Regions from separate parts of the Streptomyces sp. A01 genome, predicted to be linked through region 2. Evidence: riboswitches for the same ligand, from Rfam matches in the RefSeq annotation. Region 2 holds a riboswitch; each other region holds the start of a gene.

Region 1 (10,264 bases), on a different contig from region 2:
GGCGGATTTGACAGGGCCGGACTGGGTGCGAGCCTGGAAAGGCGACGTCCGTCCCGACGGCGAACGGGCTGAGCCGTACGAGTGAGCCCGGCCCAGCCGCCGGCGGACGAGAACCAGCCGACGTCAAGCAGTGTCAACGACGCGCCCATGACCATGACGACGACCCTGAGGGACGAGCACATGGCACACCACCTCCGCGGCCAGAAGGTCGCGATCCTGGCCACCGACGGCGTCGAGCGAGTGGAGCTCGAAGGACCACGCGGAGCCCTCCAGGGCGCCGGGGTCACGGCCGAGGTCATCTCGGTCCACTCCGGGGAGATCCAGGCCCGCCAGGGAGACCTCGACCCGGCGGGCACGATTTCCGTGGACGGGCTGGTCGCCGACGCGTCCGTCGACGACTACGACGCCCTGATCCTGCCGGGCGGCACGATGAACCCCGACCAGCTGCGCATGAACAAGGACGCGGTCGCCTTCACCAAGAGGTTCGTGGACAGCGGCAAGCCCATCGCGGCCATCTGCCACGGTCCGTGGACGCTGGTCGAAGCGGACGTGGTACGCGGCCGCCGTCTGACCTCCTGGCCCAGCATCCGCACCGACCTGCGCAACGCCGGAGCCGACGTCGTCGACGAAGAGGTCGTCATCGACGGTCAGTTCATCACCAGCCGGTCACCCGCCGACCTCCCGGCCTTCTCCGTGGCCATCCTCGAACAGCTCGCCAAGGCCCAGCAGCAGGGGTGACGGGGGACAACGCCACCGCGGCGGCCGTACGCCGGGTGAGCGCGGCCCTCGCCCCCGCCCGCACTCCGGGCGCGCGCCGTGGGGCCGCGCTCTCAGCCGGTCCCGGCTCGTTCGCCCGCCGAGGCCGGGATGTCCTGTTCCGCCCAGACGACCTTGCCGGTCGCCGTCCGGCATGAACCCCAGCGGCGGCACAGCATGTTGATCAGCTGGAGCCCCCGGCCGCCCTCGTCGTGGAGCGACGCGTGCTGGATCTGCGGAAGGTCGGGCCCCGTGTCGGAGACCTCCACCACGAGCCGCTCGTGCTGGAGGAGACGCAGCCGGCCCGGGCCGCCGCCGTAGCGCAGCGCGTTGCCGACCAGCTCGCTCACCACCAGTTCGGTCACATCGGCGAGGTCACCGAGACGCCAGATGTCGAGCTGTTCCCTGACGTACTTACGCGCCGTTCCCGCCGCCGAACCGTCGCCCGGCAGGTCCCACATCCGTAGGGCCGTCCCTGGTGTCGACCGCCGCGCCGCCGCCACCAGCAGCACCGCTTCGTCGAACCGGGCCCGTCCGGCCGGCGCCAGGTCGCTGAGGGCGCATGAGTCGAGTTCGGCGAAGCGCATGTCGGCGGCGGTCTTGAGCAGCCGCTCCAGCTGGCTGTCGATGTCCTCCGTACGCGACTTGACCAGCCCGTCGGTGTACAGCACCAGCCGGCTGTCCGGGGTGACCGTCAGGCGCAGCGCGTCGTAGGGGATGACACCGGCACCGATCGGCGCGCCGACGGGCACCCGCACATACGAGGCTTCGCCCTCGGTGGTGACCAGCAACGGCGGCGGGTGCCCGGCACTGGCGAGTGTGAAGCTCGCGTCGGCCGGGTCGTAGACCGCGCACAGACAGGTCGCGATCTGGTCTTCCTCCAAGTCGCGGGCGGCCAGGTCCAGCCTGGCGAGCACCCGGTCCGGCGCCATGTCCATCGCCATCAGGGTCCGGCCGACGGCGCGAAGCTTGCCCATGGTGGCGGCGGCCGACAGGCCGTGGCCCATGACGTCCCCGACGACGAGCGCGGTCCGGCCACCGGGCAGCGACGCGACGTCGTACCAGTCGCCGCCGACACCGCCGGGGTCGGCGGTCGGCGCGTACCGGTGGCTGACCGCCAGTCCGGGCGTGTGCGGGGTGGCGCGGGGGAGGAGGCTGCGCTGCAGGCTGACGACGTGTGCGCGTTCACGTTCGTACAGCCGGGCGTTGTCCACGAACAGGGCGGCCCGTTCCGCCAGTTGGGAGACGAGGGCGACGTCGGTCGGGGAGAAGGCGGGCCGGTCGCCGGTGCGGATGAAGTCGGCGGCGCCCAGCAGCACCCCACGGGCGATCAGCGGCACCACCAGGTAACTGTGCACTCCCGCCGCGCGCAGCTGCGCCGCCGCGCTGGTGGTGGGTGCCACGCGCTCGAAGTCCGCCGCCGCGATGGTGCCGACGAGCACGGGCTCGCCGGTCGTCAGGCACTTCGTGGCGTACTTGTCCGCGCCCGTGGAGCTGAGTTCGCCCACCGGGTCGGGTTCGAGCGAGTCAAGACCGTCGATCGCCGCGACGCCCATCGCCCGGGTGGCCGGGCGGTCGGCCCGGCCCGGCCGGGCGCCGTCCTCGCCGTGCAGCACGGACTCCAGCAGATCCACGGCGGCGCCGTCGGCGAGCCGGGGGACGCAGAAGTCGGCGAGCTCCTGCGCGGTCGTCAGGAGATCGAGGGAGGTTCCGATGCGGACGCTCGCTTCGTTGAGCCAGGTGAGCTCGTCGCGTGCGCTGCCGTCCTGGGCAGCGCTGTCGCGCGCGGTGAACCGGTCGGAGAGTGCCGTGGTGAAGCGGCGTACGGCGCTGGGCCGCACGGCGTTGTTCCGGCCGTGCTCCACGTACGTCTCCTCCACATCCGCCGTCGCCCCGCGTTCTACCCCTCATGCCGCGCGGAAACCGCTGACTCTAGCTGGTTGTCCTGGCGTCGGGAGTGGCCTGGCAGGTGCCCAGTTCACCGCCGGTGCCGAGGAGTTCGGGCGGGCCGGACCTGGAGTGCTCCCGGGCGGGCCCGTGCGGGGAAGAGGCGGGAAGCGGGTGGCGGGGGCGCGGCGCCCAGGGTGGGGCGGGCGGCGGGAAGGGTCCGCGTGCCGTGGCGGCCGCGGGCCGGGCTGTCGCGATGTCCGCACCGTGTCTCGCACCTCGTGATGACGTTCCGCGCTGCCAGGGACGGCGCGCGGACCAGCCGGCGTGGCGGTGACCCCTGCCGGGGCCATCGTCATCACCGGCGTCGCTGGTCGCCGCGCCCAGTGCCCTGACGCTCTCCGTTCCCTGCTGCTCTCCACCGTCACTCTATGGGCGTTTCGCTCTGCTGGCACCCGGGCGTGACCGCACGTTTCACGCCAGTCGCCAGGGGCCCGCTTCAGCCCGTCGGCGCCGGAAGTTCCGGACCGTCCGCCTCCGGCGCGGACAGCGCGTTGTCCACCACAGTGGGCAGCGGGGTCAGGCCGAGCAGTCCGGTGACCACCCGGGTCGTCAGCGAGTGCCAGGCGTTCGCCCGGCGCAGCATCGCGTGATCACCGCCGGGCAGCAGGAGCGCGCACGCCTGGGCGCCCGCCTCCCTGGCCCGCGCGGCCAGCTCCCGCGACCCGCTCGGCGTCGTCACCCGGTCCCGGTCGCCGTGGAGCAGCACGACACGCTTGCCCGCCAGCTGCGCCACCGGTTCGTCGTCCGGGCACCACGGCGCGAGGCCCACCACCGAGTGGACACTGGGGTGCGCGGCGGCTCGCAGGGCGGCGCGGCCGCCCATGGAGTGCCCGACCAGGACGACCGGCAGGGGGCCGTGGAAGGAGCTGAGTTCGTCCAGGGCACGCTGCGCGTCCTGAGCCGCGTCGTCCCGCTCGCCGTTCCAGCCGCGATGGCGGTAGCGGACGACGCCGAGCGCTATCGGATGTTCGGCGGTGGCGCGCGCGATGGCCCGGGCGAACGGCCGCATCCGGGCACTGGGCAGATTCAGCGACGGCGGCGGCTCAAGACCGTCCTCGCGCCCGCCGTGCAGCAGCAGCACCGCGGCGCGCGGCGGTATGGCGGGCGGGCGCAGGACCAGGGCGGGAGCCACGGCGGTGGCGTCGCGTACGAACACGGCGCGGGGCCTCATCGCCGCCCCCGCCGGGAAGAGGTGAGCAGACCGGCGACGGACAGGGCGCCCCAGCCGACGGAGACGGCGACCGCCATGACGCGCCGGTCCCGGTCCGGGAGCGTCAGGCCGAGCAGCGCCGCGTCACCGAAGTCAGCGGCGATCCGCAGCGCGGTGGCGGTCCGCAGCGCCGGCCCCTCGGGCGCGACCACCATGGCGAGTCCACTGGCGGCGTCCCGCCACGCCAGTGGGCGCAGCGAGATCCGGGTGGCCGACCGGACCTGGCCGTCGTCGTCCGCCAGCCCGGAAGGCCGGGCCAGCAGGTCAGGCCACGCCGTCACCGCCAGGCCGTAGAGCGCGGTCGCCGCGCCCACCGTTCGCAACAAAGCCACCCGCATCGTCCGCATCACCCTCTCGTGCCCGCTCCGGACCGGCTGCCGCGGGCAGCCGCCGCCGACCGTCACTGTCACACCGTACGTGGAGCCGATCACGGGCGGAGGCGGGCGGGCCGGTGGCGCCCCAGCCACCACTCTCGTCGCGCTGCGGAGAGCCGGAAGCCGAGGAGCCGAGGAGAGCCGGAAGGAGTCAGAGCGCCGGACGGGTTGGTCTCAGGGCGCCCGGGACCGCTGCCGTCGCGGTGTCGGGCTGTGGGGCGTCGCGGAAGGCACGGGTGTGCGCGGCGGGGCAGGCCGGGGGCGCGGGGGAGGCCGTCCGGCTACTGGAGGCACGGGTGCGGACCAGAGACCAGCGCGGTCGCGCGGCGGTGACGGGGAACCAGAGCAGAGGGGCCCGGGGGCGGCGCGTATGACGCCGTGGGAGCCGGAGCCCGGACGAGGCCGGTCATCGCCCGCGGGGGCTCAGGCCCCTGCCGCTGAATCCGCAGGGCAGCGGCCGCCGGCCTGGTCGGCGGGGACTGACCCCGGTGCCGCCGGCAGCGCACTGCGCGTCGGCGGCACCGGGGAAGCGGGACCCGCTACGGTCCTCGGAACCCGCTACGGTCTGTCAGCGGCCCGTGGCCGGGGGCCCGCAGACCCAGGCCGCGCGGGCGCGGGCGCCCGTGTCCCGGCCTTGGTGGGCGGCGGCGCACCCGCCACGAGGCGCGCTCACTACTTGGGGGTGACCAGCGCGTCGGGGTCCCTGGGGGCGTTCTTGGCCAGCTCGGTGGACGCGTTGAGGGTGAACAGCTTCTGCCCCTTGCGGAACGGCGACATCTGGAACGTCTGCTTGAACAGGTCCTCGCCCTGCTTGGTCAGCGTGGTGGGGACGTTGACGGCCCGCAGTTCCTTGCGCGTGAACTGGACGTTCTCCCGTCGGATGGCGTACTTCAGCAGCTTGGTGGACTGCGGGGCGGCTCCGTTGACGGAGGACTTGACCATGGTGCGCGGGGCCTTGTCCACATGGTTGACGATCTTGTTGAGTTCGAGGCGGTCTTCCCGGTCGTGGAAGAGGATGCCGCCGCTCAGCCGGGAGCTGGTCTTGGTGCCCTCGTGGATCGGGAAGGCCACGCACTCCCGGTGCTTTCCGGCGAGCCGTGCCTCACCGGTGGCGACCATGGAGATCCCGCGGTCGGCGAGCCGCTGGGCGGCGTCGCCGCGCAGGCAGAGGCTGGCCTCGGCGTTGAGCGGAACAGTCGCCTCGTTGGCTTGGGCGGGCGCCATCGTGCAAGCCATCGCCGCCGCCGCGATGGCAGCGCCCGTGGTACGTCGCAACATGACTAGTCCTTTTGGTCCGGGCCGTCCGCGGTCAGGACGGCACGCAAGGACAACGGCGCGCCTCACTTTCGGGTGACGTATTCGCGGCAAGGATCACTCGCCTTGGTGAGTGTGCGGGCCGTGTGCGAGTCCTCACGCGCGGCCGCCGCCTCCGCTGGAAGCGAAGGCGGCGGTCACCGCTTGGCCGAGCGGCCCGTCAGCCGTCCTGCTCACCCCCGGCTGACGCGTACGTCATCGCACGCGGCCGTACCAGACGTTCTTTGTCCATATCCTTTCCTTACGGACCGACTTGCCCGGCTTGGGCGCGTGCCAGATGGTGTTCTTCCCGGCGTAGATGCCGACGTGGTAGACGTTCCGGCCGGAGTGGAAGAACACCAGGTCGCCGCTCTTGCGGGAGCGCGCGGACAGATGGCGGGTCTTGTTGTACTGGGCGGCCGCGGTGCGCGGCAGCTTCTTCCCCGCCTTCTTGAACGAGTAAAGCGTCAGGCCCGAGCAGTCGAACCGGCTCGGACCTGTCGCCCCGTACTTGTACGGGGCCCCCTTCTTGGAAGCTGCGACCTTCAGGGCCTTGCCCGCCGGGGTGGCCGCTTCGGCTTCGGTGGTCAGCGCCGGTACCAGCGCTGTGCCGACCAGGAGCGCCGCAGTGAGTGCGGACGCGGTGCCGAACCGGGAGGCGGGCAGGGGTATGTGTGCATGCGTGGACATGCGAGAGCCCTTCGTCATCCGCCTGCGAAAGATGACCTGTCGGGTTCGGGCTGGCGAAGTTGCCCGGCCACATGCGTGGCTTCACCCCAAGGGCCACCGCGTTCGTGGCCCGTCGTGCTTGGGTCTCCCGTTCCTGCCAATTCAGTGTTGTGCGTTCCAGGGCCCGGTACGGCGGCAGGACTCGGCGTCCGCCCGGGCCGCCCCGCCATGGTGACGAGGGCTTGGTAGTGCCGGTTAGGGATTTTGCGTCATGAACCAACCAGACTCAGAGCTGAAACGGTCTTTTGTGAAGTTCTTCACCCCGGCCCTCGTCACTCGGTGTTCGCGCCCCGCTCACCTCGCAGCCTCCCATTGGCCCCGCTTGACCTGCGGAAACCAACCCCGGCCACGAGGCGCGGCGGGCGTCATGCCTGGTTGGGACGTCGACGGAGAGTCAGGAGGGCGCGGGGGCCGGATTGGTGCCGACGAACGCGCGGAACTGCTCGGCCGGGATCAGCCGGTGCGCCGCGACGTCGGTGAACCCCGCGCTCTTCAGCTGACCCACCAGCTCTTGCGGCTCCGGCAGCGGGCCGCCGAAATCGGTGTACTCGCACCACATGTTCAGCATCTGGGAGCCCAGGCTCCCGCCTTGGCAGCCCGTCGTCAGCAGCAGCCTGCCTCCGGGCGCGAGGAAGGAGCGGGCCCGCTCCAGGATCGCGACGCGGTCGGCCACCGGGAAGTAGTAGATGTTGTTGTGCAGCGTGACGAGGTCGAACTCCGGCTCGGTCTCGAACGTCCGCAGATCGCCCTGCCGGACTTCCACCCGGTCGGCGAGCCCCCACTCCGCCAGCTGGGTGGTGGCCTGCTCCACCACCTCGCTCTGCAGATCGATCGCCAAGGCGGTCAGCTTCGGGTTGAGGGAGGCGGCATGCCGCACGTAGGTGCCGCTGCCGCAGCCGACTTCGAGCAGCCGGAGCGGAGCGGCGCGGTCCACTACGAGCCTGATGGCCTCCTGGACGGCCGGCTCCAGCGCCCGGGACGAGCGGGCGATGAGCGCCCCGTCCTGGTCGGCGTAGGTCAGCCGCCGCCCGTCACGCAGCATGGTGGGGGCGTCCAGCAGCATCGGGGCGTGAAAGCGCAGCAGCTGGTCGATGATCGCGGCGAAGGCGTCCTGCTCGGCGCGCGCGAGCTCCTTCGCCGTACTGCTCCGCAGTCGGTACCGGCCCTGCCGGTAGCCCAGCTCGCCGAGGTGGACGCCGATGTCGAGCCAGACCCGCAGCAGCTCCTTGTCCTTGCGGACGTCGAGTTCGTCGGCGAGCGTGGCGACGTCGCAGGGGCTCGCCGCGAGCTGCTTGAGCACACCGTTGCTCGCCGCCGAGGCCAGGAACGAGGTGCGGTAGACCGGTGTCAGGCAGTTCTTCGACAGGCGCAGGGTCAGCGGAAGTTGACGGTTCCTCACCAGCTTGATGACAGTCCTGATCTTCAAAGGAAGTTTCCTCACGTGGGGTGGTTGTGAGCAAGGCTCGTGCGATGTGGTGCGCCCGAGGGGGCGTCGGCCGGACGGCCTGTCGCCTGTCAGGCCGTGACACGTTCGGGGGACAGCCGCGGACGGCCGGTACGCCGCCGCGCCGGTGCGAGATTCGCGTGACCGACGTCGGCTGACTGCCATCCGCAGCTCCGCGTTTGTTCGGTCTACGCTCGCCAGGCGCCTCCTTCTATCAGGTGAGCCGTCGCCCTGCCGAGCCCACCCGCCCGCCGGGCGCGGCCGGAAACGGGCCGGAATCCCGCCAGTGGGACACGGCAGCCGGACTCGCGCGCCCGGTCCGCCACTGATCCCCGGCCGCCCGCGCCGTGTCGCGCGCACCCTGCCCCCTCGCGCCCTTACCGCTGCTCACGGGCCCGTCCTTGGCGTTCGCTCTCCCGTGCGTCAACCGCGCGCGATGGTCTGTGGAGGTGACGGGACGCCGGGCGAATGGTGCGTGCACACTGCGTTCACCCCCTTGCTTCATCGGGAGTGCCCGCGTCACCCCATCGGGCTAATCGCGACCGGTCGGCCCTGTTGTGGATCTCCGCTCCGTCCGCGCAGTGTCCGCCGTGTCACGCGGCGCCCGGACAACAGCTCCTAGAACACCTGTCGCAGGCGTCACTCTTCCATTTCAGAACGAGCGAAGATCCGCCTAAGCCGGGTCGGGCATGGTGATGCGGCTTGAGTACGACGACAGGAGCGACATGGCCGCATGCGCTGACGGCTCACCGTGGGTCCGTGGTTTGCACCGGACCGCGTCGATCGCTCACGTCAGCCAGGCCCTGCGTGTCCACGGGAGCAGCGAGCTCCACAAGGGCAGCCAAAAAGACCAGTGCTCGCCGGAGGCGAGACGACTGGACCAGGCTCAGGACGGTTCGCGGATAGTCCCGTGAAGCCGTCGCGCTCGCCTCATCGAGCGCTGCGACATGGCGTTGTGAAGAGCGCCCCCTTGTTCGTTCCCGCGCATTCGTCATCCGCTTCATCACCCATGGGAGAGATCATGAGCACCATTCCGGCAACAGCAGCAATGGGAATCTCGGTGGAGGGACTGGACGTCCTCGGCGCTACCGCCGAAGAACTCGCCGCCCTCAAAGACAAGATCTACACGCACAAGATCGTTGTTCTTAAGGACCAGCACCTCACACCCGGCGCGTTCGTCGCCTTCGGGCGGCGGCTCGGCGAGGTGGAGACGTACTACCAGCCCATGTACCACCACCCGGAGCACAAGGAGATCTTCGTCTCCTCCAACGTGAAGGAGGAGGGCCAGCAGGTCGGTGTGCCCCAGACCGGGAAGTTCTGGCACCACGACTACTCGTTCATGCCGCGTCCCTTCGGCCTGACTCTCATTTACCCGCAGGTCGTTCCCCGGCAGAACCGCGGCACGTACTTCATCGACATGGGCAAGGCGTACAGCAAGCTGTCCGCCGACCTGAAGGCCGCCATCGCGGGCACCCGCAGCCTGAACAGCGTGCGGCGCTACTTCAAGATCCGGCCCACCGACGTCTACCGGCCGGTCGTCGACGTCCTCGCCGAGATCGAGGAGTCCACCCCCGCCGTCACCCACCCCACCGTCTTCCCGCACCCCGTCACCGGTGAGCCCCTGCTGTACATCAGCGAGGCGTTCACCTACGAGTTGCAGGACGCCGAGGGCAAGCCGCTGCCGGACAGCCTGCTCAGGGAGCTGCTCGCGGCCACCGGCCAGTCAGATACGACCTTCCAGCACGAGAATATCCACCTCCAGACCTTCGACAAGGGCGACCTGCTGCTGTGGGACAACCGCAGCCTTGTGCACTGCGCCCGGCATACGGCCAAGCCCGAGCCGACCGTCTCGCACCGCGTCACCGTGCACGACGAGTACGACTTCTACCCCGGCATCGGCCGACGCCCGGCGTCCGACCGCTGAGGGGCCACCGTGGAACTGGCCACTCCTGCGGCCAAGCCGGTCGCGTACGCGTGTGACGAGGATCTGCTGACACGGGTCCTCACGCCGTACAAACCTCACTGCCGGTATCTCAAAACAGCCACCGTGACGCGTCAGGGAGAACCCCGGGACGGTGGTCGGGTCAGCGCGCGCGGCGAATTCACCATTCCCGAGTCGTGCTACATCGACAACACCGGTCACTTCAACGCCGTCGAATTCAACCTCTGCTATAACCAACTGGTCTATTACATTCTGGCGAAGTCCGTACAAGAACAGGCGATGTGGCCGTTCGACACCTGGACGATTGACGAATTCTGGGCGCGGCAGCTCCCCGACATTCTCATCGTGGACTTCCGCAGCACCTTCCGGCGCCCCATGCGCGGGCGCCACTTCTGGGGAGAGCTTGACGTGGTCGGCGTCGAAGAACGCGACGGCGACAGCGGGGCACTGGTGCTCGTCAGCACTCTCTGCCGCTTCGGCGAGGAAGACGTGCCCGCCTGCCTCGGCGGTGTGCGGCTCGCCGTACGAACGACCCGAGCTGTCGCCTCGTGAGTTTTGGAGCACGC
Region 2 (10,264 bases):
CTTGCGGCAGACCAGATCGAGCTTGGCGCGCTGGGCGTCGTCCAGCGTCGAGTCGGGGCTGTCCCAGTAGGCGCACGAGTAGACCATCGACGGGCCGAGGACGAGTTCGTAGAAGCCGTTGCTCACGTCGTAGTGGTGGCTGATGGCTTCCTTGTCGCGGTGGAGCGTGTGCAGGGGGCCGCGCCGGAAGCGCGCCTCTTCGGCGGGCGGTGCGGGCGGCGGCCAGGGGCCGCCGAGCATGGCCAGTTCGCGGGCGGCGGAGCGTAGTTCCGGGTCGCGGACGGCGCGCAGCGCCCTGACGAGGGCGGACTGCGGCTTGCCGGGGGTGCCGCGCTCCCAGAAGAGTCCGGCGAGCAGGTCGAGCGCGGCGTAGAGGTCGCCCTCCACGTCGAGGTCACCGGCCACCCAGGCGCGGGCGAGGCCGAGCTCGCCGGGCTTCCACAGGAGGCGGCGGATGGCGCGCCGATCGCGTACGACGAGCGTCGGCGGGGCCTGCGACGGGGGCTGGCCGCCCGCTCCGGCCCAGCTCCCTGTCGCGTGCGGAGGTCCGGCTTCGCTGCCGTCCCAGGCGCGGACACGGATGGGGAGAGGTGACCCCGTTACCGCCTCAGCGAGTGCGGAGAGCCGTCCAGCGGCGTCGGACATGTCGCACACCTCCAGGGAGACGCGGTGAGTCGCGATGGTGAGTCCGAGGAAGATTCACTCACCACGTAAACACCGTCCAGCCTCATGACAGTCCCAATCACTTGTCTGGAATCGGCAAAGTCATCCTGGTGGGTGCTGCGGTGCGAGAAGGCGCTGGCGGGCGGCACGCGCCCCTCGTGTGCTCCACGGCGCGGGCGAGGGGGCGTAGGAGCGGTGGCGCGCCCGCGGGCCTGAGGCGGCGGCCACAGGCCTGAGGCGGCGGCCGGGGGCGGGCATGGCTGAGGGCGCCCACCCCACGGATTGGTGGACGCCCTCAGTGCGCGGAGCGCGCCAGGTTGTACGAGCCGCCGCTGTGCGCGGTCGGCCGCGGACCGGTGCGCGCGGCGGCGTGCCGCGCGCACCGGTGCCGCTTACGCCTTGGCCTTGGCCCCGCCCTTGTCGGCCTTGGCTTCCGCGGGCTTCGCCGAGGCACCGGCGGAGACCGGGGCGGCGGCCTCGTAGAACTCCTCGCGGGGGTTCTCGATGGCGCCGAGGGAGACGACCTCGCGCTTGAGGAACATGCCCAGCGTCCAGTCGGCGAAGACGCGGATCTTGCGGTTGAAGGTCGGCATGGCCATGCCGTGGTAACCGCGGTGCATGTACCAGGCGAGACGGCCCTTGAGCTTGATCTTCACCTTGCCCACGACGATCATCGCGACGCCCTTGTGGAGGCCGAGGCCGGCCACCGCACCCTTGTTGGCGTGCTTGTACTCGCGCTGCGGGAAGCCCCGCATGCCCGAGATGACGTTGTCGCCGAGGACCTTCGCCTGCCGCAGCGCGTGCTGCGCGTTCGGCGGGCACCAGGCGTTCTCGTTCCCGGCGGCACGGCCCACGAGGTCGGGGATCTGGGCGTTGTCACCTGCCGACCAGATGTAGTCGACGCCCTGCACCTGGAGCGTGGTGGCGGTGTCCACGTGGCCGCGGGGGCCGAGCGGGAGGCCGTAGCGGGCCAGCGCGGGGTTGGGCTTGACGCCCGCCGTCCACACGATGGTGCTGGCGTCGACCTCAAGGCCGTTGTTCAGCACGACGTGACCGTCGACACAGGAGTCCATGCCGGTCTTGAGGTAGACCTCGACGCCGCGGCCTTCCAGGTGCTCCTTGCCCCAGGTGCCGAGCTTCGGGCCGACCTCGGGGAGGATCTTGTCCGCGACGTCGACCAGGATGAAGCGCATGTCCTCGCGCTTGACGTTGGGGTAGTACTTGGAGGCGTCCCTCGCCATGTCCTCGACCTCGCCGACGGTCTCCGCACCCGCGAAGCCACCGCCGACGAACACGAATGTCAGCGCCTTGCGGCGGATGTTCTCGTCGGTCGTCGAGTCGGCCTTGTCCAGCTGCTCCAGCACGTGGTTGCGCAGCCCGATGGCCTCTTCGACGCCCTTCATCCCGATGCCGTTCTCGGCCAGGCCCGGGATCGGGAAGGTCCGCGAGACGGCGCCGAGCGCGATCACCAGGTAGTCGAAAGGCAGCTCGTACGCCTCGCCGACGAGCGGCGCGACGGTGGCGACCTTGCGGTCCTGGTCGATGGTCGTGACGCGGCCGGTGAGGACCTCAGCCTTGGGGAGCACGCGCCGCAGCGGGACCACGACGTGGCGCGGGGAGATGCTGCCGGCAGCTGCTTCGGGAAGGAACGGCTGGTACGTCATGTACGAGCGCGGGTCGACGACCGTGACGGTCGCCTCGCCGTACCGCATCTTCTTGAGGATGCGGCGTGCCGCGTACAGACCTACGTACCCACCGCCTACAACGAGGATTCGGGGACGCTCCGTGGTGCTCATGTTTCGAGTATCCAGCACCCAAAGGGGGGTTGCTCGTGAGCCCCTTCACAAGCACTGTGACGGGATCTGCTACACTCCGCCGCCCTCGTGATCCACGCCATACCCGGACAGGGGAACCAAGGGTCCGCGCGGGCCGTTCCTCACCCCTGCTGATCAGGGCTTGCCATGCTACCCGCGAGTAGACCAAGGGGTCTGTCCAGCGGTCTGTATCTCGTCCTTAACTCCGCCGAAACCTCCCAACCCAGGGCCGACGGCGGCACCAGGGCGGGGAAACGGGCCCAAACGGTCCCGGCACGCGACCACCAGGCTCTTTTTCATGTGAAGGATTTCACGAAGTTTCTTGGCGGCACACCGTCAGACACGCTCAGGGACCCCCGAGACCCCTCCCGGAAAGGGCTCCGGGCGGCCGCCACAGCAGCCGAGGTGTCACACGTCGGCGCCCGCGCAGGTCCAGGCGATGCCGTCCAGGCTCGCCCATCCCGGGGGACAACCCCCGGACCCCCGGCCTGACACCCTCGCCACTGCGGTCAGACGCCTTCCGCCAACGTGTAGGCGATCCCGTCCAGGATGTCGTGTTCGCTGACGACCACTTCCCGGGCGCCGCTGCGCTCCATGAGCGTGAGCAGCACGAGGGCACCGGCGCCGATGACGTCCACGCGGCCCGGGTGCATGACGGGGATGGCCGCGCGTTCCGCGTGGGTCGAGGTGAGCAGGCGCCCGGTGACCTCATCGACCTGGTCACGGGAGACGCGCGCGTGGTGGATCGCGGTGGAGTCGTACTCCGGCAGGCCGAGGGCGATGGCCGCGACGGTGGTGACCGACCCGGCCAGGCCGACGAGGGTGTGGGGGCCGCCGTCGGCGCGGCGGAGCGGCACGGTCTTCTCGACGGTGTCGATCGCCGCCTCGACATCCGCCCTTATCGCGGCGATCTGACCCAGTGTGGGGAGTCCCTGCTCGGGCACGTGCCCACTGCCGTCGGCAAGGTGGCGCTCCGTCATCCGTACGCAGCCGATGTCCACGCTGCGCGCCGCCCGCACATGCTCGTCCCCGACGACGAACTCCGTCGAGCCGCCGCCGATGTCCACCACGAGGTAGGGCGGCGACAGATCCCGACGCCCGGTCAGCTCCTTGGTGGCCCCGGCGAAGGAGAGTCCGGCCTCCTCGTCGCCGGTGATCACCTCGGGTTCGACGCCCAGGATGTCCACCACGCCGCGCACGAAGTCGTCGCGGTTGGAGGCGTCGCGGGACGCCGAGGTGGCGACGAAGCGCAGGTGCGGCCCGCCGTCGGTGTCCACTCCCAGCTCCCTGATGATTTTGGCGTACTCCCGGCACGCGGCGAACGTGCGCTCCAGCGCCTCGGGGGCGAGCCGCCCCGTGCGGTCGACGTCCTGGCCCAGCCGGACGATCGTCATCCGGCGGTCCAGTTCGACCAGTTCGCCGGTGGCCGGGTCGGCGTCGGCGACCAGCAGCCGGATGGAGTTCGTACCGCAGTCGATGGCGGCGACACGCTTCACTCGCTGTCTCCCTCGTCAACCGGCGCGGACGCCGGTCCGCACGGAGTCACGCACGGACCCTTCCTCCACCACTCGGGCAGCAGTGCGACGGCCTCGTCACCCAGCGGGTTGACGCCGGGCCCGGCCGCCAGCGAGTGCCCGACGAGCACGTGCAGGCACTTGACCCGGTCCGGCATGCCGCCCGCGCTGGGAAACCCTTCCAGCACCTCGATGCCGTCGCGACGCGCGATGTAGTCCTCGTGCGCGGCGCGGTAGGCGGCGGCCAGCTCCGGGTCCGCCGCCAGGCGCTCGGTCATCTCCTTCATCACGCCGTTCGCCTCCAGCGTGCCGATGGCCGAGGCGGCCCGGGGGCACGTCAGGTAGTACAGCGTCGGAAACGGCGTGCCGTCCTCAAGGCGGGGGGCCGTCTCGACCACGTCGGGCTGACCGCAGGGGCAGCGGTGCGCGATGGCGCGCAGCCCGCGCGGTGGACGGCCGAGCTGCTCCTTGAACGCGGCGATGTCCGCGTCGGTGGGCGCGGTGGGTTCGGTCTTCGGAGGAGGCGTGTCCATGCGTGGAGGGTTCTCTTCGGTTCGTGGGGCCGCGGGCGGCCGTGCGGTGGTCGGGTGCGGTGGTGGGTGCCACCGATAGGAGCCTGCGGCTCGTACGGCGGCTGCTGAGGATCTGTGGCGCGGGGGCTGCGGCGGTCCGGGAAGGGCAGGCCGGGCGGGGCCCGGTCAGCGCTGCGCGTCGGCCGCGTCCACCCCTTCCCAGACATTGCTGTACCAGGGCCGGTCGGCCGCGCTCCGGTCGTCGCGGCGCTTGGCGTCGCCGTCCGCCTCGCCCAGCATGCTGTAGCCGGTCTCGCCCGGCCGCAGGTAGTGCAGATGCTCGCGGGCCTGCTGCTCGATGTACGCGGGGTCCTCAAGCCTGGCCTTGCGGTCGCGCAGCTTCTCCACGTCCTCGCGGGCCTGCTCGGCCTGGCGCCGCTGGTCGGCGATGTCCGAGCGCTGCGAGACGTACTGCCGTATGGGATAGGCCAGTGCCACGACGAGCGAGCAGACGACGAGCGCGAGCAGCGCCGCGCGGCCGGTCAGCCGGCCACGGCGCGGCGACCGGGCGCGATACACCCGGGCGGCGGCGTTCTCACCGAGTGCCTTGAGCCTGGTTGCGGTGGAGAACCGGTCCGCGGGCACGTCTCTCCTTCGTTCCCTGCTGCATCCCTGCGTGCTGGCACGGTGCGCTGCCGGACGGCCGGACCGCCGCCAGCACACACGTACGTCCCCGGCCACGGTACGGGACCGGGGCCGGGGACGGACGGAAAAGCGGCTGCGCCGGGCGAATGGCCACGCCGCGCTCACCGCGCGAAGCGGATCTCCGCGCCGCGCTTACGGGCCGTGCTTACTGCGCGAAACGGAACCGGGGGAAGGCGCTGCGGCCCGCGTACACGGCCGCGTCGTCGAGGATCTCCTCGATGCGCAGCAGCTGGTTGTACTTGGCGACACGCTCGGAGCGGGCCGGGGCGCCGGTCTTGATCTGGCCGCAGTTGGTGGCGACGGCAAGGTCGGCGATGGTGACGTCCTCGGTCTCGCCGGAGCGGTGCGACATCATGCACTTGAAGCCGTTGCGCTGGGCCAGCTCGACGGCGTCCAGCGTCTCGGTCAGCGAGCCGATCTGGTTGACCTTGACCAGCAGGGCGTTGGCGGTGTCGCTCTCGATGCCGCGCGCCAGCCGCTCGGGGTTGGTGACGAACAGGTCGTCGCCGACGATCTGGACCTTGTCACCGAGCTCGTCGGTGAGGGTCTTCCAGCCGTCCCAGTCCTCTTCGTTGAGCGGGTCCTCGATGGAGACCAGCGGGTACGCGTCGACCAGCTCGGCGTAGTACGCGGTCATCTCGGCGGCGCTGCGGGACTTGCCCTCGAACGCGTACGCGCCGTCCTCGTAGAACTCGGAGGCGGCGACGTCGAGCGCGAGCGCGATGTCCTGGCCGGGGGTGTAACCGGCCTTCTTGATGGCCTCAAGGATGAGGTCGAGGGCCTCGCGGTTGGAGTCCAGGTTCGGGGCGAAGCCGCCCTCGTCGCCCAGGCCGGTGGAGAGCCCGCGCTCCTTCAGCACGCCCTTGAGGGTGTGGTAGATCTCGGCGCCCCAGCGCAGCGCCTCGGAGAAGGACTCCGCGCCGATCGGCGCGATCATGAACTCCTGGATGTCCACATTCGAATCGGCGTGCGATCCGCCGTTCAGGATGTTCATCATCGGGACCGGCAGCAGGTGGGCGTTCGGGCCGCCGAGGTAGCGGAAGAGCGGCAGGTCCGACGCCTCGGAGGCGGCGTGCGCGACGGCGAGGGAGACGCCGAGGATGGCGTTGGCGCCGAGCGAGGACTTGTCCGGCGTGGCGTCCAGGTCGAACATCGCCTGGTCGATCAGCCGCTGCTCGGTGGCGTCGTAGCCGACGAGCTCCGGGCCGATCTGCTCGATGACGGCCAGCACGGCCTTCTCCACGCCCTTGCCGCCGTAGCGGGCCTTGTCGCCATCCCGCAGCTCAAGGGCCTCGAACTGGCCGGTGGAGGCGCCGGACGGCACGGCAGCACGGCCGGTGCTGCCGTCGTCGAGGCCGACCTCGACCTCGACCGTGGGGTTGCCTCGCGAATCGAGGATCTCGCGAGCTACGACGACGTCGATGGACGGCACGAGCGGTCTCCTTCGTGTGGGTCAGACGCTTCTGCAGCACGAGCCTAACCGGCGCTGGGACGTCCGCCTGCCCTTCGCCCGCCCGACGAGACGGTAACGAGGACAAAAACACAGATCACGGGGCGAACGACATGCCCGGCAGGCTGTCGACGCCACGACGGACGAGCGGAGGCGAGCCCAGGCGAGCGGGCTGGCGCGCACGGTGAGTGGCCGGGCTGCGCGAGTGGCCGGGCACGGCGAGCCGAGAACCGAGGAGCCCCGCCACGGTGCGCTCGGGGGAAGGCGCACCGGGGCGGGGCGGTCTCGTACCCCTCCGGCCTGGCGGGGAGGGGACGGGGGATCAGCTCAGGCGGAGCTGCTGGCCCGGGTAGATGAGGTTGGCGTCGGAGACGACGTCCTTGTTGAGGTCGTACACCTTCTCCCAGCCGCCCTTGACGCCCTCGGCCTCGGCGATCTTGGCGAGGGTGTCACCCGACTCGACCTTGTACTCGCCGTCACCCTTCTTGATCGTCTTGGGGGCGGCGTGCTTCGGGGCGGCCTGCTGCTTCGGGGCAGGCCGCTCGGGAGCGGTCTGCGGCGCGGCGTGCTTCGGGGCGGCCTTGGGCTGCGCCTGCTGCTTGGGGGCGGCCTTCGGGGCGGCCTTCTGCTGGGGAGCGGCCTGCTGCTGCGGGGCGCTGGAGCCGCCACCCGAGGTCAGGTTCACGCCGCACTTGGGCCAGGCGCCCTTGCCCTGGCTGGCCAGGACCTTCTCGCCGACCTGGATCTGCTGGGCCTTCGACGCCTTGTCGGCGGTCGGGGCGTAGGCGGTGCCACCGTGCGCGGCCCAGGTGGAGGCCGAGAACTGCAGACCGCCGTAGTAGCCGTTACCCGTGTTTATCGACCAGTTGCCGGTCGACTCGCACTGCGCCACCTGGTCCCACTGGTCGGTGGTGGCGGCGGAGGCGCCAGTGGCGCCTATCAGCGGCACGGCGACGGCCGCACCGGCGACACCGGCGAGCGTGGCGATACGGACGGCCTTGGACGGACGGCGGTGCTTACCCTTGGAAATCAGCATGTTTTGATTCCTCACCGACGCCTACGAGGTGAGCTGTCGGGTTCGGGCCATGTGAGTTGCCCGGCCGCGTGCATTGATCACACATGGCTTCACCCCTAGCCCTCGGGCTCCGCGTTGAAACGGGCCGTTCGGGCGCTTACCTGTGGTTCCCCCGCTCCTGCCTTCGGCGCTTGACGCGTCGACTTCCCCCCGGCCGTCGGCAGGATTCGGCGTGACGACCAGTGGCGCTCACGGTGGTGAGCGATGACGACGGTAAACACAGGAGGCCGGGGCACTCAAACCCCAACATCCCTGGAAACTAAGCCGTGTTTGCCGCCAAGGATTTCACATCTCCGCAGGTCAGGAACCTCACGCGAAGATCGGACAAGGCAGACACGCCCTGATTCCGAAGAGACTCATGTCTCACTTTCACGTAACGGATATTCCTGCCCGAATGGAGCAGCCCGCAGGTCCCGTCAGTTTTTCTCAGGAACCGTCAGTTCCAGGCTCTGACCTGGGAGGATGAGGTCGGGGTCGGCGCCGACAACGCTCTCGTTCGCCTCGTAGAGCGCGGGCCATCCACCGGGGGTCTCGTGCTCTTCCGCGATAGCTGACAGCGTGTCACCGGAACGGACGACATGGTCACCGTCCGCCGACTTGTCCGTACGTCCCGGATCGCCGCGCTCCCCGGTGCCGCGGTCGGCGTGCCGCCCGCCGGGCCGCGCCTCGTCGTCCGCCGGGCCCGAACCGGGCTTCTCCGCCTCCGGCCCGGTGCCGGGCTCGCCGCGGTGCTTGCCACCGCCCGTGCCGGGCTCCGTCCGGCCATCGCCGGGCTTCTCGGGCGAAGTCCTGTCCGGGGCCTCGTCCTCGGGAGTCTCCCGCGACGGCTTACCGGACTCCTCGCCCGGCGACTGACTGGGTGACCCGCTCGGCTTGCCGTCCGGCTCATCACCCGGCTTCTCGCTGGGCTTGGGCTTGGGCTTCGCGGTGCCGCTGGGGATCTCGGTGGGCTCGGCCTCGTCCGGCTCCCCCTCGCTGGGCGTGGGGGTGGGAGTGGCGTCAGGTTCGGGCGTGGCCGACTCGTCGGGGCTCTGCGAACCGGTGTCCCCGGGGTTGATGTCCGGGATCTCCCCGTCCTCGGTCAGCCCCGCCGTGCGCGCGCAGCCGCTCCAGGCCACCGGGCCCCGGTCGGCGAGGATCAGCTCGGCGATGGATATCTGCTGCGAACGGCTCGCCAGGTCGGGCCGGGGTGCGTGGTCCGTGCCCCCGTAGAGCTGCCAGGCGTCGAGGGTCAACTGGAGGCCGCCGTAGAACCCGTTCTCGGCGTTCGCGCTCCAGACGCCGCCGCTTTCGCAGTCGGCGACCCGGTCCCACGTCTCGGTGTCAGCCGCCACGGCGCTGGTGGCGCCCAGCAGCGGAAGGGCGATTCCCGCTCCGGTCACCCCCGCGGCGACGATGATGGCCGGAGCCTGACGGGGGCGGCGGTGTCTGCCGTGGCCGGATCGCATGCGGTTGCCTCTCGTGTGGCAGTCGAGTCGGTCGAGTTGACGGTCGAAAATACTGCCGACACAGGATCATCACAAGCTGATGTAGTGGAGGTCACGCCAAGATCACACAACTGACGCTTCGTCACCCTGGCCGCGCCGGGGGCCGGTCTCACTCATGGGAGTCGACCGGTCGCGCACCGGTGCCGAATTCGACCGGAAGCGTACGCAGCCCCCGCATGATGAGCCCGCCGCGCCAGCGCAGTTCGTCGGGTTCGGCAGCGAGCCGAAGGTCGGGCAGGCGCGTCAGGAGGGTGGCGAGGGCCGTCCGTGCCTCGATGCGGGCCAGTGGCGCGCCGACACAGTAGTGGATGCCATGGCCGTAGCCGAGGTGCTGGTTGTCGCGGCGACCGAGGTCGAGCGTGTCGGGGTCGGGGAAGCGCTCGGGGTCGCGGTCGGCCGCGGCGAGCACCACGAGCACCGGGTCCCCCGCGGCGACGCGCTGCCCGCCGAGCGTGAGCGGTTCGGTGGCGAACCGCCACGTCGCCAGCTCCACCGGCCCGTCGAAGCGGAGCAGTTCCTCGACCGCGGAGTCGAGCAGCGCGGTGTCCCCGGCCGCGAGGGCGCTCTGCAGCCGCTCGCGCTGCCCCGGGTCGCGCAGCAGCGCGTAGACGCCGTTGCCGATCAGGTTGACGGTGGTCTCGAAGCCCGCGAAGAGCAGAATGAAGGCCATGGCGGCGGCCTCGTTCTCGTTCAGGTGCTCGCCGTCGTCGCTGGCCTTGATGAGCCCGGAGATCAGGTCGTCGGCCTCCCCGAGGCGCAGGGACTCCCGCTTGCGGTGGATCAGCTCGGCGAGGTAGGTCCGCATCTTCTTGACGGACCTGGCCACGCCGCCGCGCGGGCCACCGCCGTGACGGATCATCATGCCCGCCCAGTCCCTGAAGTCGTCCTGGTCCTCGCGGGGAACGCCGAGCATGTCGCAGATGGCGTAGATGGGGAGCGGGAAGGCGAACTCGTGGATGAGGTCGGCGCTCCCGCGCTCCTGGAAGCCGTCGATGAGCTGATCCGTCAGCTGCTGCACGCGCGGGGCGAACTCGGCGGCGCGGC
Region 3 (10,264 bases), on a different contig from region 2:
GGCCACGGCACTAGCCGGGTTTGACAGCGGCGAGCTGCACGAGCAGCAGGACCAGCCGATAGGCGTCGGCGAAGTCGGCGGCGGTGAAGGCGATCGTACGGCCGCCCTCCGCACGTGAGACACCCGGCACGAGTGTCGCCAGATCGACCATGTACGGGCCGGAAAGGTCCACCTCGACATCAAGCGGTCCGGCCATGGCCAGCGGCGCGACCGACGCACGCCGCGTGATGGCCTCGGCAGCCGCCCGGCGCAACCGCTCCCGGGATTCTTCGGGATGCAGGGCGACAGCGGCGGCCTGGCCGAGGGCTTGTTTGACCTCAACGGTCACCGCGGAGGGGACCAGATCACCCAGTTCGGCGCAGGCGATGTCGTCACCGCTGAGCAGCACGACCGGCACGCCCAAATGCCCGGCCATGGCGGCGTTAAGACCGATCTCGCCCAGGGAGCGTCCGGCCACCCGCACGTCGAGGATGGCGTCGCTCATGGTGTGCGCCAGCACGGCCGGCCCGCCACCGGCTCGGGCGTGATAGCCGACGAACAAAGCAGCGTCGGTGTGCTCGTCGAGCCCGCCGAGCATGCCCAGCGGGCGGGGCTTGCCACGAACCAGACGCGCCCGGCGGTCAAGTTCCTCTGGCAGCAGGTTCCGGAAAGGCCCGTACGCGTCGGCGACCCACACCACGGCAGTGGGTTCGGCATCCAGAACACCAGCGATCACGGCGTTCGCCTCGGCCGTCATCAACGCCCGGCCCCGCTCATAGTCGTAGCGATCCGGATTCGTCTCGGTGGGATGCACGATTCCCGAGATGCCCTCCATATCAACAGAGATCAGCACCTTCATGACTCGGGAGTGTACGTACCACCGGCACAGCGCAAGATACTTTTGGCGGCGCGACGGGCAGACACCGCACGCGGGTTGGTGCTCGTCGCCAACGGCGAAAGCCTCCGCCATGGGTCGAGCCCAGCCGTCTGGGCACGCCCCTCCCTCCGCCGCGCCGGAGAGCGGGACATGCCGGGCGGCTAGCGCGGTGCGGTGTCGTCGGCCGGGAAGGGGGCGCCGTGACCGGGCACGATCACGTCGGCGGCGGCCAGCACCCGCAGCCGGGAGGCGCGCAGGAGCTCGCGGTCCGGGGCCACCGGGTCCTCCGCCGGGCCGGTCTGGCGCCACCACAGGTCGCCCACGAATGCCACGACACCGGCGTCCGTGCCCACCAGCAGCGTGATGTCCTCGGGGCTGTGTCCAGGGGTGCGGATGAGTCGCACTGACGCGGTGAGTTCATGGCCCTCGGCGTCCCGGTCGGTCCACTGGTCCCTTTCGTAGATCGCCTTGTGGTCATGGACCCGGGCCTGCCCGAAGAGGCCCACGTTCATGGTGTTGTCCGGGTGGTGGTGACTGAGGATCACGTCGGTGATGTCGTCGGGGCCGAGCCCCGACTCCGCCAGCGGGCCGAGGATGCGGTCGCGGTGCGCCACCATGCCCGGGTCCACGATCACATGGCGGCCCGCGTCGGAGATGTAGGAGACGGTCGCGGCGACTCCGGGGCCGGTCGAGAGGGTGTAGCCGGTGGTCAGGATCTTGTAGCTGGCGCTGCGGCCGAGCGGTGCGTCTGTCATGGCCTCAAGCTTTCCGGGCCGGAAGACCGCGCACGAGTGGCCCTGTTGCCACTGATCGCAGGAAACGTGCCACACTGCCCGCGTGCCTCCTTTCATGACGGTCTCCGCCTACGCGCCGCCCGGTGTCGGCATGCTCGCGGTCGGCATCGTGGCCGAGGTGTTCGGCCCACGCGGGGAGGGGCTGCCCGGTTTCGACTTCGCGCTGTGCGCCGACCGGCCCGGGCAGGTCCGTACCGACCTCGGCGTGCCGCTCGCGATCGGGCACGGCCTGGACCGGCTGGCCGCCGCCGATCTGGTGATCGCCCTGCCCTGGGCCGACTTCCGCACGCCGCCTCCTCCCGCCGCGCTTGACGCGCTGGCGGCCGCCGAGGAGCGCGGCTCGCTGGTCGCGGCCCACTGCGTCGGGGCGTTCGCGCTCGCTGCCGCCGGGCTGCTCGACGGCCGACGGGCCACCACCCACTGGCGGTTCGCTGACCTGCTGGCCCGCCGCCACCCGGACGTCACCGTCGAACCCGCGTCCTTGTACGTCGACGAAGGGCGGATCATCACGGGGGCGGGAGCAGCGGCGGGCTTCGACCTCTGCCTGCACCTGCTGCGGCGGGAGTACGGCGCGGCGACAGCCAACGCCATCGCCCGGGACCTGGTGCTGCCCTCGCACCGCGACGGCGGACAGGCCCAGTACCTGGCCGCACCCGTGCCCGAGGACTGCCAGGACGAGCGTCTCGCCGAGGTGCTGGGCTGGGCGCGCGAACATCTCCACGAGCCGCTTCCTGTCGCTGAGCTGGCCCGGCGCGCGCTGATGAGCAAGCGTTCCTTCGCCCGCCGCTTCGTTGCCGCGACCGGCACCACACCGCACGCCTGGCTGCTCAACCTGCGGTTGAGCAGTGCGGAGGAGCTGCTGGAGACCACGGACCTGCCGGTCGAGGAGATCGCCCGCAGGGTCGGATACGGAAGCGCGGCCGTACTGCGCGAACAGTTCGTACGCCGCCGGGGAGTGCCGCCCCGCGCCTACCGCCGCTCCTTCTCCCGCACCCCGTAGCGAACAGCGCGAGCCGCACGGGCGGCGGCGCCGTTCGCGTACGCCGCCGCCGTCACATGCGGCTGCCGCCCTACCTGATCGGTGATCGGTCCCTGGCCCCATGGGCCTTCTACCGTGGACAGCCGACAGCCGACAGCCGACAGCCGACAGCCGACAGCACGCCGTCCCGCCGGATGGCCGGCGGGACGACGTGCGAGACCCCTATGGCTGCGTCGGGTCTCTCCCCCGTGCGCAGGAGGCTGCCGCTTGTGGGCGCCGATCAGATGGATCAGTACTTCGAGGAGGCCCACACGTATGCGCCCTGGGGCCCCACAGGCGGTGCCACTTGGCGGCTGCTTCGACCCCGTCCCCTGCCGGGAGCTGGGCCTGGGCCGCGGTGGTTGTCCGAGGCTGGGTCGTAGATTCCGCGGCGATCGCGCCGGAGAGCGGGGTCAGGGCGAGTCCTCCGCCGAGCACGGTGTCGCCGCCGACAGAGCGAGGCTCTTACGTACGTTCATGATGTGCGTTTTCCTCCCCGTCCGGTGTGCACCACAGATGATGCCGTGGCGTGGCGGCCAACGACGAGAGCCGCAGGCCCAGTTGGTCGCCGCTGAGTCGTCCCACGCGCTGACCTGCTGGGACGCTGCCCGGGGAGACGCCGCGATGGGACGACGCTGGGACATCGGCGGTGTTCGCATCCCAGAATGGCCGCTTCTCGGTGGGAACCGGAGGCGGGAATGTGATGTCGTCCTCGGCATAGGGGCACGGCGCCTCAAGGAATGTCGACGCGTGTGGAGTGGAACATGCCGCGTTGGAAAGAACTGCCTGCTTCTCTGGATCACCGGGTGGCGCAACTCATCATTCAGTTGCGCAAGTTAAAAGATCGCAGCGGACTCAGCCTCGCCTCCCTGGCGACCAGGACCCCGTACAGCAAGTCGTCATGGGCGTGATACCTCAGCGGGGAGAAGCCGCCGCCGCGGGAGGCCGTGGTCGCGCTGTGCCGACTGGCGGGTGAGCCCACCGGGCGGCTGGTGGCGCTGTGGGAACTGGCGGACGCGGCCTGGAGCGGCCGGGCCCGGTTGACGGCCGAGGGCGAGAGGCGCCGTACCGAACGGGAGCGGTACGGCGTGCACGGCGAGTGCCGCGCGGCCGCCCCGCCCGGGAGCGCCGCAGGGCAGTCACGGGGGGAGCGAACGGGCCCCAGGCTGGCGGTGCTGGTGGCGGGGGGCTGCGCCGGGGTGGCTGCCGTCGCGGCTGGAGTGATCAGCGTGACGGCGGTCGGCGCGGACGGCGACCGTCCGCCGGACGGTCGCGGTCGCCGACGGCGGCCGCGCCGCCCGGCTGCCACGGAGAGTCCTGCCACGGAGAGTCCTGCCACGGAGAGTCCTGCGACGGTGGGGACCCGCTGGCGCTGGGGTGCGTGGATGGGGGCGGGCGGTGACGGTGCTGGACAAGGCGGCCGCCGGGGGGCGGCGGGTGCAGATCCGGTACAGCGAGGCATGCGCGGCGGCGTGGGGGCGGCTGGTGCAGGGAGAGCAGGGGGACCGGATAGCGATGTCGGTGGCGGGAACCGCCCTGAAGCGGGTGGAGACCAATGACGCGTACGCGGATCGCGGCTACCGCTTCACGCCGATGGCGCCGGCCGCCGGGCCGGGGGACATGAGGCTGTGCCTCGACCCGGCGGGCAAAGCGCCGCGCCAGTGCTTCCAGGCGCCTGGAGCGCGCTAGCGGACCTGACGCGAAACCGGACCATTGGGGCATCTCGGGCGCCAGTGACGCAGCTCACTGAATTGCGAGGCAACCTGTTACTCGGTGCGTCCGTCTGAATTCGGCAATCGTCAATCGTGCCCGTACGCAGGAAACTTATCGATGATCGCTGCGGTCGCTTATTGCTGTGAGAAATGGATCTCATGCACAGCGTGATGTCGGGCCGCCCGAATGTGCCGTAGTGGATCTCCAGTTGCTTGATCAAGCTTGTCGCGGAGAAATTCATGTGTTTACTTTGGCGCCCCGCTGAAACGCAGGCGGGAATCCGCAGCCGGAATGCCGAATCTTGCCGCCGGCCGCGGAGAAACCTCGACTGATCACGGCAAGAGCGGGGGAACCAGGTAAGCGCCGGACCGTGCTTTTCGCGGTACGGCTAGGGGTGAAGACGCGAGGCGGCGTAAGCCGCGGCAATGTGCGTCCGGGCAACTCCAGCCCGAATCCGACAGCTCACCTCGTAGGCATAGGAGAGGAAACACCCCTATGTCTAGTCGTGGACGCCACCGCCGTATCACCACCGGCCGCCTCGCGCGGATCTCGCTCGCCCTGACCGCGGGCGGCGCCGGTCTGGCCATCCCGTTCCTGGGCGCGACCCAGGCGAACGCCGCTTCGGTCGATACCTGGGACAAGGTCGCCGAGTGCGAGAGCACTGGCAACTGGAGCATCAACACGGGTAACGGCTTCTACGGTGGCCTGCAGTTCACCGAGAGCACCTGGCGGGAGTTCGGCGGCACCGCTTACGCCCCGCGCGCCGACCTGGCCACCAAGGACCAGCAGATCGCCATCGCCGAGAAGGTCCTGGCCAGCCAGGGCCCGGGCGCCTGGCCGGTGTGCTCGGGCAAGGCCGGTCTCACCGCTGGTGGCGAGGCTCCCCAGATCGCGCCGAACGGCACCAAGGAGAAGGCCCCGACGACCCGCGACGCGCGTCCCGCGCCCGCGCCGAAGGCCGACAGCAAGCCCGCCGCCCGCGCCGAGAGGGCGAAGCCCGTACACGGCGACTCGTACACCGTGCGGACCCACGACACCCTCTTCAAGATCGCCAACGCTGAGGGCATCGAGGGCGGCTGGCGCGCCGTCTACAACGCCAACGAGGACGTCGTCGGGTCCGACCCGGACCTGATCTACCCCGGTCAGAAGCTGAGCCTGCCGGGCGAGGGCAAGGCCCCGGCCACCCCGAAGCCGCAGGCGGCGAAGCCCAAGGCGGCGGCGCCGAAGGCCGAGTCGAAGCCCGCACCGGCCAAGGCCGAGCAGCCCTCGTCGTCCGGGTTCACCGCGCCGGTGGCCAACACCACCCTGGGGACCCCGTACCACCAGTCGGGCGGCAGCTGGTCCAGCGGCTACCACACCGGCGTTGACTTCCCGGTGTCGACCGGCACCCAGGTCAAGGCCATCGGTGCTGGTGAGGTCGTCTCCGCCGCTTCCGGCGGCGCGTACGGCAACGAGGTCGTGATCCGTCACGCCGACGGCAGGTACAGCCAGTACGCGCACCTGTCGCAGCTGTCCGTGTCCGCCGGGCAGTCGGTCACCTCCGGCCAGCAGATCGGCCTGTCGGGCAGCACCGGCAACAGCAGCGGCCCGCACCTGCACTTCGAGGTCCGCAGCGGTGCCGGCTACGGGTCGGACATCGACCCCATCGCCTACCTCCGTGCCAAGGGCGTCAACCTCTGAGCCCACTATGGCTCACGCGTCACTCCTGACGTCCCAGTGCCCCTCCTCGCCGCATGTGGCGAGGAGGGGCACTCTCGTTGGCCGAGACCGGGGCCGGGGCCGCACTCGCCGATCGTCAGCGGTCGGCGCCGACCAGGGTCAGCACCTCGTCGGCCAGCTCGTGCGCGGGCCGTTCGCCGTCCAGGAGAACGGTGTCGGCGGGCAAGGTGTCGACGGCGGCCGCGCACCGCGCGATCTGCGCCTTCCCCCACTGACGCGCCGCCTCATCGCGCTCCGGGTCCCCCGGCGCGACCACGCGCGCGTCGATCCGTGCGGCAAGCACCTCCGGCGGGACCTTGAGGAAGAAGTGGTGCAGAGCCACTCCCGCCTCCCGGAACGCGCCGAAGATCTCGTCCATGTACCCCGGGTCGACCAGCGTCATGGGGGCGAGGACCGGCCGCTCGTACTCCTCGACCAGTCCGAGGGCGACGGACGCCACCTGCCGCCGCCACAGCCTGAGATCCTGGAAGTCACCGGTCGGCACGTCCACGATCTCCCGCAGCAGATAACCGACGTGCTCGGGGTCGTACACCAACGGCGCGGGCCAGCGCCGGTGCAATTCGCCGACCAGGGTGGTCTTCCCGCTGCCGAAAGCCCCGTTCACCCAGACGATCACGCATGTCTCCCCTCCGCCGCCGCTGTCAGCAGGCACGCTAACCCGCGACATCCCGGCTGCCCACGCTGGGCCGGTGGTGCGGGGGCGCAGCCCATGGCCAGGCAGTTGGCAAGGCGAATGGGCAATCCCGACAAGGATTGGTCAGCGAGGCGGAGGCCGGGGCGGCGGCTGGCACCATGCCGACGTGGACACCGCAGACGTACCGCGACCCGTGCGGCGCCTCCGGGAGCGGGGCGCTGGGGAGAGCGACGAGCAGGTGACCCGCTGGGCGCTGGAGGCGCGCGGCGGTGACGCGGAGGCGGCGGAACGGTTCGTACGCGCCACTCATCGCGACACCTGGCGGTTCGTCGCCTGGCTGAGCGGCGACGTCCCGGGCGCTGACGACCTCACCCAGGAGACGTACCTACGGGCTCTGAGCAGTCTTCCCGGGTTCGCCGGGCGCTCAAGTGCCCGCACCTGGCTGCGGGTCATCGCCCGCCGGGTGCTCGTCGACCGCTACCGCTCCGCCTCCGTACGGCCCTCGGTCGCCGACACCGCCGACTGGGTGCCGGTCGCCGAGCACGCCCAGCCGACTGGACTGCCGGGGTTCGAGGAGGGCGTGGCGCTGCTCGACCTCCTGGACACCCTGGACGCCTCCCGGCGGGAGGCGTTCATCCTCACGCAGCTGCTGGGGCTGCCCTACGGGCGGGTGGCGGCGGCGGTCGGCTGCCCGATAGGCACCGTACGGTCCCGGGTGGCCCGCGCCCGCGCGGAGCTCGCCCGCCTGATCCGCTCGGCCGAGGCCGGGGCGCTGCCCGCGTAGGCCGTGTCCGGCGGATCGTGCTGGGGGCGCCGGGGGGCTCCTGTCGGTGTGTCGTGCGGGTGCGGGTGCGGGTTGCGTTGTGGTTGGTCGCGCGGTTCCCCGCGCCCCTGGTGGGGCGCATCCCTGTGCTGGGCTGGGCCCCTTCGGCGGAGTGTGCTGGGGGAGACCCTGTCCGTGCGTTGTGGTGTGCCGGTGCGTTGTGGATGGTCGCGCGGTTCCTCGCGCCCCTGACGGGGCACATCTCTGTGCTGGGCCTGGGGCCCCAGCCTCGCCTGGCCGCTGTCGCGGCGCGTGTTCGTATCAGCGGGCCTACGCGGGGTGCGTCGCCCATGGGCCGGGGAATCCTACGTGCCCCGCGCGGCGCTCAGGGGAATTTCATCGCACCTTGAGTAGCCACGAAACGAGGACCCGCGTGCTCCGTACCGTCTGGCGAGCAGCGCATCTGGTCGCTGCGGACGCGGCACACGTTCCCGTATGTGCCGTACGTACTCCCGACAGGAGGCCGGAGTTGAGTCACCGACATGTGAACAAGCGAAGCGGAGCCATAGCCGGGACGGCGGCTGGCGCGCTCGTGGCAGCGGTTGTCCTGCTTCCGCGCGCCGACGCCACCCCGGACCAGGCGGCCCCCACGCCCAGGACGCTGACCTATCCGTCCGCTGTGCGGCTCGCGTCAGGGCTCGCCTCGGACATGGGGAAGGAAGTGGCGGGTTGGTACTACGACGTCAGCACGCGCCGGGTGGTCGTCAACGTGCTCGACGAGGACGCCGCCCGCCAAGTGCGCGCCAAGGGCGGGGTGCCGAAGACCGTGGAGCACAGCATGGGCACACTGCGGTCGGCCACGCGGACCCTGCGCCACTCGGCCGCCATGCCGGGCACGGCCTGGTCGATCGACCCGAAGGCGAACAAGGTCGTGGTCACAGCCGACAGAACAGTGGACTCCGCCGAGCTGTCGACACTGATCAGGACAACGGAACGCATGGGCTCAGCGGTGACGGTCAAGCGGTCGGCGGGGGAGTTCAAACAGTTCGACGACGGTCACGGGGCCACGAGCGGCACGAGCGGCCCGCGCGGTGGCGCCGGGTCAGGCGCGGGGACGGACGCCGGGCAGGACGCCGGGCAGGACGCCGGGCGGGACACCGGGGGCGAGGAGGCGGGCAGCGGCACCGCTGCGGCCGGGGGCGATGCCATCTTCGGGGGCGGCGCTCGCTGCTCCCTCGGTTTCAACGTCACACTGGACGGAGCGCCGGCCTTCCTCACCGCGGGCCACTGCGGCAACGCCTCGCCGACCTGGTCATCCGACCAGGCGGGGAACGAGCAGCTGGGCACGGTGGTGGAATCGCAGTTCCCCGGCAACGACTTCGCCGTGGTGGCCTACGACGACCCGGCCACCGAGGCGCCGAGCACGGTCAGCCTTGAGGACGGCACCTCGCAGGAGATCACCGGTGTCGTCGAGGCAAGTGTGGGCCTGGTCGTACAGCGAGCGGGCAGCACGACAGGGCTCAGGGACGGCACGGTCACCGGCCTGGACGCCACGGTCAACTACGGCAACGGTGACATCGTCAACGGCCTCATCCAGACCGATGTGTGCGCGGAGCCCGGTGACAGCGGCGGCTCCCTGTTCTCCGGGGAGTCGGCGGTCGGACTCACGTCCGGCGGCAGCGGCGACTGCACACAGGGTGGCGAGACCTTCTTCCAGCCGGTGTCCACGGTCCTCCAAGCCACCGGCGCCGTGCTCGGTGACGACGGCGCGGGCAGCGGTGACGCCTCGGCACCGGAGTAGGCCACCCGCACGGGGACATCGCACGGGGACATGAATCCGGTGACGCGGGGTATGCGGCGGTCGTCCATGAAGGGTGTCGGTCGACGCCACGATTCCCGGGAGGTCTCATGACGACGCCGGTGAGGTCCGCAGCGGCGGCTGGTACGACGGTGGCCAGGGACGGGTGCCTGCCGGAGGTGGCGGAGCCGCACAAGCTCGCGCCGAAGGACGCCCGTTCGATCTCCAAGCTCTTCTTCGAGCGGCTGGCCGTGCTGGAAGAGGGCACACAGGCATACCAGGACGCGCGCAACACCCTCATCGAGATGAACATGTCGCTGGTGCGCTACGCCGCCGGGCGGTTCCGCGGCCGGGCCGATGAGAGGGAGGACATCGTCCAGGTCGGAATGATCGGCCTCATCAAGGCCATCGACCGGTTCGAGCTGTCCCGTGAGGTGGAGTTCCCCACCTTCGCCGTGCCGTACATCGTCGGCGAGATCAAGCGGTTCTTCCGCGACACGAGCTGGGCCGTGCACGTCCCCCGCCGGCTCCAGGAGGCCCGCGTCGAACTGGCCAAGGCCACCGACGAGCTGAGCACCCGGCTGGGGCGCTCGCCCACCGTCGGCGAGCTGGCGGCGCTGACGGACCTCACCGAGGAAGAGATCATCGAGGCCCGGCTGGCGTCCAACGGCTACAACTCCTCGTCGCTGGACGCGGCCGTCAGTGGTGAGGGCCCGGACAGCGCCACGTCCCTGGCGGACTTCCTCGGTGCCGAGGACCCGGCCCTGGAACTGGTCGAGGACCTCCACTCGCTCGCCCCGCTGCTCGCCGGGCTCGACGAGCGGGAACGCGGCATCCTGCGTCTGCGGTACGTCGAAGAGCTGACCCAGACCCAGATCGGCAAGGAGCTCGGCATCTCGCAGATGCACGTCTCCCGGCTGCTCTCCCGCGTCCTCGCCCGCCTGCACCACGGCCTTCTCACCTCCAGGT

The links. Region 2 has a riboswitch for cyclic di-AMP ahead of AC5P1B_RS24905 (transglycosylase family protein). Riboswitches for the same ligand answer to the same signal wherever they lie in the genome.
Region 1: linked by a shared signal. The riboswitch ahead of AC5P1B_RS02290 (C40 family peptidase) and the one ahead of AC5P1B_RS24905 (transglycosylase family protein) in region 2 are both predicted to bind cyclic di-AMP.
Region 3: linked by a shared signal. The riboswitch ahead of AC5P1B_RS19045 (transglycosylase family protein) and the one ahead of AC5P1B_RS24905 (transglycosylase family protein) in region 2 are both predicted to bind cyclic di-AMP.

The regions. Positions count from the first base shown of each region.
Region 1 covers NZ_JBWLKN010000001.1:551,278-561,541, forward strand. Annotated here, with positions in the region: gene AC5P1B_RS02265 (type 1 glutamine amidotransferase domain-containing protein) at 181-738, shown strand; gene AC5P1B_RS02270 (SpoIIE family protein phosphatase) at 831-2,621, opposite strand; gene AC5P1B_RS02275 (alpha/beta hydrolase) at 3,143-3,862, opposite strand; gene AC5P1B_RS02280 (hypothetical protein) at 3,874-4,254, opposite strand; gene AC5P1B_RS02285 (hypothetical protein) at 4,963-5,568, opposite strand; gene AC5P1B_RS02290 (C40 family peptidase) at 5,800-6,273, opposite strand; cyclic di-AMP (ydaO/yuaA leader) riboswitch at 6,278-6,430, opposite strand; gene AC5P1B_RS02295 (SAM-dependent methyltransferase) at 6,707-7,738, opposite strand; gene scoE ((3R)-3-[(carboxymethyl)amino]fatty acid oxygenase/decarboxylase) at 8,778-9,680, shown strand; gene AC5P1B_RS02305 (FcoT family thioesterase) at 9,690-10,250, shown strand.
Region 2 covers NZ_JBWLKN010000020.1:28,594-38,857, reverse strand. Annotated here, with positions in the region: gene AC5P1B_RS24935 (class I SAM-dependent methyltransferase) at 1-645, opposite strand, end outside; gene AC5P1B_RS24930 (NAD(P)/FAD-dependent oxidoreductase) at 1,056-2,459, opposite strand; gene AC5P1B_RS24925 (Ppx/GppA phosphatase family protein) at 2,987-3,973, opposite strand; gene AC5P1B_RS24920 (DUF501 domain-containing protein) at 3,970-4,524, opposite strand; gene AC5P1B_RS24915 (FtsB family cell division protein) at 4,690-5,148, opposite strand; gene eno (phosphopyruvate hydratase) at 5,354-6,640, opposite strand; gene AC5P1B_RS24905 (transglycosylase family protein) at 6,981-7,694, opposite strand; cyclic di-AMP (ydaO/yuaA leader) riboswitch at 7,698-7,873, opposite strand; gene AC5P1B_RS24900 (transglycosylase family protein) at 8,150-9,181, opposite strand; gene AC5P1B_RS24895 (cytochrome P450 family protein) at 9,330-10,264, opposite strand, start outside.
Region 3 covers NZ_JBWLKN010000013.1:46,012-56,275, reverse strand. Annotated here, with positions in the region: gene AC5P1B_RS19070 (M55 family metallopeptidase) at 11-838, opposite strand; gene AC5P1B_RS19065 (MBL fold metallo-hydrolase) at 1,018-1,611, opposite strand; gene AC5P1B_RS19060 (GlxA family transcriptional regulator) at 1,706-2,650, shown strand; gene AC5P1B_RS19055 (hypothetical protein) at 3,421-3,579, shown strand; gene AC5P1B_RS19050 (DUF2690 domain-containing protein) at 4,067-4,357, shown strand; cyclic di-AMP (ydaO/yuaA leader) riboswitch at 4,674-4,869, shown strand; gene AC5P1B_RS19045 (transglycosylase family protein) at 4,877-6,061, shown strand; gene AC5P1B_RS19040 (AAA family ATPase) at 6,177-6,716, opposite strand; gene AC5P1B_RS19035 (sigma-70 family RNA polymerase sigma factor) at 6,901-7,518, shown strand; gene AC5P1B_RS19030 (S1 family peptidase) at 8,027-9,298, shown strand; gene AC5P1B_RS19025 (RNA polymerase sigma factor SigF) at 9,406-10,264, shown strand, end outside.